Regions from separate parts of the Paenibacillus ottowii genome, predicted to be linked through region 2. Evidence: predicted binding sites of a transcription regulator. Region 2 holds the regulator's gene; the other holds the start of a gene.
The links. Region 2 encodes CtsR, which represses protease genes until heat stress. Its sites were predicted from a motif close to ATGGTCAATAAAGGTCAAACA; they were not measured.
Positions count from the first base shown of each region.

Region 1 (3,163 bases), 1.4 Mb from region 2:
CCTGATGTCCTCCAATCGGAGTCCAAGCGTCAGCATTCTGTGAACAACGACGCCGTCTTCGTTAAAATAATAGCCAAACGATTCGGCAACCGCGCCCTCATTGCTGATCTGGGCAAAGGTTTCAGGGTCAAGCTTGCGTCTGTGGGCCATTGCTATGGCGTTGCCTATCCCGTGAATGATAATACGACTCTCTCGAATCAGGCTCAATATATCCTGAATATTCGTATCCTCAAGCAAGGAGTTGTAAGCATGATTGCTGAGCAAATCCGGTACATGGAGCAGACGGTATTGAGCGCCGACCTTGCGAGCCATCGTGGAAGCAATTGTATTTGCCTGCATTTCCATGCTCTCTCCCAAACCTCCGCGTGCCGGAACGAACCATCCACCCTTAAGCGGGCCGTTAGCAGGTAATGTCAGTTGTTCCGCTACATCTGCAATCGTCGTGCCACCTGTTACAGCGACCACGTCCTCGTCATCCATAACACTCAGCAGCGCCTTTGCGCCCGCACGGCCCAGTTCCTGCTTCGCTAACGGTGAAGCGTCCGAATCCCCTGGAACGACAACCACCTTCCTCAAGCCATAGGCTTGACGAATCTGATCCTCCAATTGGGACAGGCCGAACAAGTTGTTCGCTATCGGCTCCAGCTGTTCTAGCAGATCCAGTCCTGCTTTGCTCACCTTCATGCCTACACTCTCAATCTCAATTAACCCTTGCGCTTTAAGGAGATCGGTCTCAGCGCGCAGTACGCGCTCGGTCATGTCCAGTGAAGCTGCCAGTGTTCTGCGTCCAATCACTTCGGACAACATAATCTGATGCAGGATCGTGTACCTTTTTTTCAAAACATCCATGAGGTCGGGCAGAAGCTGCTTCTGTATTTCTAATATCTTTCGCATGCTTTCCACTCCCGCACACTTCTAAGTTCTATCTCTATGCTATATCTCTAACTGGTCTTAAAATGTCCCGGGATAACTTTTTAAGTCCCACGTCTATCTTAACCAATATTTGCTTCACATGCAAGTCTATCTGATCCTATATTTCTCAACTTTTTATGTGAATATGCGCACGTAATAAAAGCTTGCAATTCAATGCCGTATATCATATAATCATCTTTGTTTCCAATTAATTAGTTGGTTGCTTGTTGTGATTCATTTGTGCGCCCGTGGTCCAACGGATATGACGTAGGCCTCCGGAGCCTGAGATCGAGGTTCGATTCCTCGCGGGCGCGCCATTTTATACAATTGACTAATTGTTCCATATAATATTTTTAACCAACAAGAGCGCTAAGTGCTCTTTTTTTTAATCAATAGTTTGACTTTCTTTGACTTTTTGTTTGAAATTGTTTATCATGTGGTTAATACGGTAACAGTTTATAAAAGGGATATGTAATTTGGCATATCCACCAAATCCACTAATGATATTTAAGGGAGGTTTTTTGACGTGAGCTATGTTCCTATGGTAGTAGAGCAAAGTAACCGCGGCGAACGCGCCTATGACATTTATTCCAGATTGTTGAAGGATCGCATTATTTTGTTGGGCTCGGACGTCAATGACGTTGTAGCCAACTCAATTATTGCACAAATGCTGTTTTTGGCTGCTGAAGATCCTGAAAAAGACATTCACTTGTATATTAACAGTCCTGGCGGTTCCATCACAGCTGGTATGGCCATTTTCGATACGATGCAATACATTAAACCTGATGTATCTACAATTTGTGTAGGTATGGCTGCTTCCATGGGTGCTTTCTTGCTGAATGCAGGTGCCAAGGGCAAACGTTTTGCCTTGCCAAACAGTGAAATTATGATTCACCAACCACTGGGTGGGGCACAAGGACAGGCAACGGATATCGAAATTCGCGCCCGTCGCATTTTGAAAATGCGTGACAAATTGAATCGCATTCTCGCAGATCGCACAGGTCAACCACTGGAACGCATCGAAAAAGACACAGACCGTGACTATTTCATGTCCGCTGATGATGCCAAAGAATACGGTATTATTGATAAAGTGTTAACTAGCTCCTCTCCAGAAGGTGTATAAGAAAAGTAATTTACCTCTGAATAGCTGGTAATTAAGAAGGCTGCCTCAGGATTTTTATATCCAGTAGGCAGCCTTTTTATTTACTATTAATTTTTAATATAGATAATTCATTTATTGAGTCTGTCCCGCAAAGGGCTTTCCGCCCTGAGGCAGCAGTTGAGCAAACGAGTAGGTAAACTCCGGAATTCCATACGCGTATGGTGCATATTCGTACAAATCAAACACGATGGTTACGCCACTGTTGGTCACATAAAAATTCTGATCTGCTGCCAACTCTTTAAATTTGTCAAAACCCTCTCCACCCTGGAGCCCATCAACCTTTTTCTTCAAATCAACATTAAGGAACTTTTTGTAGTTCGGATTTGCCTTTAATACGTCAGATAATTGCAGCAGCTTACCATCAGCAAGCGAGAATGTGTATCCTTTACGTGCTGTCATGCCATGTGCGCCGCCTGTATACGAGTAGTCCTGCATAATCACACTCAGAATACCCTCTTTGTTATAGGCAATCGCAAAATCATTCCCAAACTCATACGGTCTGTCTGTTGTAGCCCCTCCCTCTGCCATCATCTTTTTGCCTGCTGCCAATACTCCCTCTGCATGCTTTTTAAGCACATTATTAATGGCCTGTTGAGCCTCAGGATTCAGTTGACTCCCGCTGATTTGCGGGTACTTAATCTTATAAGACACCTTTGCATTACTCGAAGCTGGAAGCGTTTGAGATGCTATTGTGATTGGATTTTGCTGACTTTTATTTAATGTTACTGTTTTCTGAGCTGCATTCCACTGCGCATCGATACCTAGATAGTCTTTCAGCAGACTCATAGGAATGTACAGCTTCCCGGCGATCATTTTGGCGTCCATACTACGCGTGATGATTCCGTTCACATTGCCATAGGCATCTGAGGAGGAGACCACGATATAGAGTTTGTTGTACCCACTACCCACGGTATATGCCGCTTCTTTGGTGTCATAGCTTACCGGAATTCCCAAGCTGTCGCGCAGGGCTGCCACAGGAAGGAGCGTGTTCCCGTTGAACTGGATTCCTTTGGTGGCTAATGTTTTGCCATTCCATTGAATAGAGATTGCCGGTTGTTGTGAAGTTGTTAACTGCTTGGTCGATGCTGC
Region 1 is NZ_CP191577.1:4,985,932-4,989,094, reverse strand. Features, by position in the region: gene ACQQ6X_RS23255 (sugar-binding transcriptional regulator) at 1-894, opposite strand, end outside; tRNA gene ACQQ6X_RS23250 (tRNA-Arg) at 1,155-1,229, shown strand; gene clpP (ATP-dependent Clp endopeptidase proteolytic subunit ClpP) at 1,439-2,035, shown strand; gene ACQQ6X_RS23240 (PdaC/SigV domain-containing protein) at 2,147-3,163, opposite strand, start outside.
Region 1: clpP (ATP-dependent Clp endopeptidase proteolytic subunit ClpP) is a predicted target of CtsR. The motif match lies at 1,307-1,327, and genes of this name have one in related genera.

Region 2 (3,163 bases):
TGGATGGGAAACGTATACTGAATACAAAAAATACGTCATTCCAATTGATAAATTTCCTGCTAAATTTAAAACAGAAGGTACAGTTAAACGGGATGTCAAAAATATTTCAGAACTGGACCAAGTGTATCAATCATATGCTTCGCGTTACAATGGTACGCTGGTGCGAGATAAGGCATGGTGGCAGAAACGGATTCTAAATGAAAACTATCGGACCGCCGTATATTACACGGATGCAGGCAATCCTCAGGGATACGCATTGTACAAAATAGAGGATAAACAGTTAAATTGTGATGAGCTGGTATATGAAAATGAGACGGCACGTCGGGCTTTGTGGACTTATTTTGCAAATCATGACTCGATGATAACCCAAGGTAAATTTATTTACGTTCCAGCAGATGATAATCTGCCTTATTTGCTCGATGATCCGCGGATTCAACAGGAAACAGTACCTTATTTTATGGGACGTATTGTGGATGCAGTTGCTTTTGTACAGAGATACCCTTTTGAGCAGAGTGGAGAGGAAACAAGCCTCACCTTACAACTGACAGATCAGTATGCTCCTTGGAATGAAGGAGTATGGAGATTAACGATTACTGCGGAAGGGCATGGACATCTGGACAGAGTGGATACAAGTAATTTATCTGACAATGCCACAGAAGCTGACTTGGAGATGGGGATTCAGTCATTGACGACTTTATTGCTAGGCTATCAGCAGGCTAACGATCTGTATAAGTGGGGGCGTATTAAAGGAAACAGTAAGTCTGTGGCTGCACTTAAACGTGTAATACCGATAAAACAAACGTTCTTATTGGATTTTTTCTGATAAAAGGTCCAAATTAGTTCTTCTTAATCTCCTCTTCCTTTTTAGACAAATCGTATGTGGTTGAGCATAGCTATGCAAAGCTCTTTCCGTAACGGGGAGAGTTTTTTTGTGATTTGGTATAAAACATAATTAGATTGCGAAAAATGGTATTGACCCCTTGGCAAAAATGAAATTTGTGCTATAATACGAATATAGTCAAAGAAAGTCAAAGTCAATTAGAATTGGTGTGAATCTACAGAAGTATTATGTTGTTGGATTGGCCGTTTAAAACAATTGACAGCAAAGAAGTATGAAATGCCGACATGATTTGCGTATAGTTAGGAGATGCTTCTTATGGACAGAAGAGAAGTGTATGTTTTATCGCAAATAAAGGTCACACTAGAGACGAAACGGTACATTTCTAATGGTTGTAGAACAGGTGATTACCTGAGTACTGCTTAGATTCGTGACTTTACCGTTTGGTTAAGTTCAATATACGGCGGACTCTGTGGAGCGTGAAATGTACTTGAATACTTGCGTTTCCGTTAGTGGAGGATGATGAAATGCGCAATGTTTCCGACATTATTGAACAATATTTGAAGAGCATGCTGCTGGAAAGTCCCCAAGGTTTAGTGGAGATTCAGCGCAATGACCTGGCTGATCGCTTTTCCTGCGTGCCGTCGCAAATTAATTATGTAATTAGTACCCGGTTTACGTTGGAAAAAGGTTATGTGGTGGAAAGTAAACGCGGTGGTGGAGGCTATATTCGAATTCAGCGAATTCAATTACCTGCACAACATGCGATCCATACACACCTTAATCAGAGCATCGGGGAGGAAATTAGCCAGTCGGCAGCAGAAGGACTGATTTATCAGTTAGAGGAAGCACATTTTTTAAGCAAAAGGGAAGCTGGTCTCATAAAGGCTGCTTTATCAAGGGATACATTATTGCTGAAGCTCCCCTATCGTGACCAACTGCGAGCAAGATTGCTTAAGGCTATGCTGATCTCGTTGCTGGCAGCCAAATAGCTAGTATCCGTTAACCAGTGAATAGAGATTGGCAATTCAGATGTAGGGATTTGTAAAAAAATCCAGACGTTGAAGGAGGTGCTTTTATGCTGTGCCAAGAATGTAATATGCGGCCGGCAACTTTGCATTTCACCAAAATTGTGAATGGCGAAAAGACAGAGTTTCATATTTGTGAGACATGTGCGAAGGAAAAAGGGGAGATGATCCCTGGAACACCTAATGGCTTTTCGATTCATAGCTTGTTGTCGGGGATGTTGGATTTTGACTCCAGTACAAAAAGTCAGTCCTCAGGTCACAGTGTTCCACAAAATCTGCAATGCAAGGATTGCGGTATGACTTATACGCAGTTTAGTAAGCTAGGACGTTTTGGATGTCCATCATGCTATCAATATTTTGATAGTCGTTTGGATCCTCTGTTCAAGCGTGTGCATGGCAGTACAAGTCATGTGGGTAAAGTTCCAGTCCGTACTGGAGGCCGACTAAAGGTTAAACGGCAAATTGATGAATTGAAGAGAGAGATGCAACAACACATTGTACAGGAAGAATTCGAATCAGCTGCCGAGCTTAGGGATCAAATCAGAAAGCTTGAAAAAGAAATGACTGAAGAGTAAAGTTTGTGAAGAGTAGGAGGGAATGCGTGATGCCCAATATCCGATTTACGGAAAAGCCGCTAAGTGATTGGATGCGTGGTGATGCTGCGGATTCGGAGATTGTCATTAGCAGTCGGGTAAGAATTGCGCGTAACTTGCAGCATCTGCCTTTTCCCATGCTTGCTACCAATCAGCAGTCGGAAGAAGTGCTTCAACGCTTAACGGATATCCTTCAGTATGATGATTTGCGTCGTTTTGGTACTTTTCATACCTTGAAAATATCCGAGTTGGATGAGATCGACAAGCAGGTACTGGTTGAGAAGCACTTGATTAGTCCTAATTTGGCGAACGAATCTCGCAACGGTGCTGTGTTGATAAGTGATGATGAATCAGTTAGTGTTATGATAAATGAAGAAGATCATCTGCGTATTCAGTGTTTATATCCGGGATGTCAGGTGAGAGAAGCCTGGGAACGCGCTATGGTCATTGATGATGCATTTGAAGCACATGTTGATTATGCATTTGATGATCGGAGAGGTTTTCTGACCAGTTGTCCGACGAATGTCGGCACAGGTATGAGAGCATCGGTGATGATGCATTTGCCCGCATTGGTCATGACTCATCAAATCAATCGTATACTGTCCGCTGTTTCACAGGTAGGTCTTACGGTTCGCGGCATTTATGGTGAAGGTAGCGAAGCGGTCGGGAATTTGTTTCAGGTATCTAATCAGATTACACTGGGA
Region 2 is NZ_CP191577.1:815,805-818,967, reverse strand. Features, by position in the region: gene ACQQ6X_RS03805 (GNAT family N-acetyltransferase) at 1-823, shown strand, start outside; gene ACQQ6X_RS03800 (CtsR family transcriptional regulator) at 1,366-1,830, shown strand; gene ACQQ6X_RS03795 (UvrB/UvrC motif-containing protein) at 1,917-2,441, shown strand; gene ACQQ6X_RS03790 (protein arginine kinase) at 2,471-3,163, shown strand, end outside.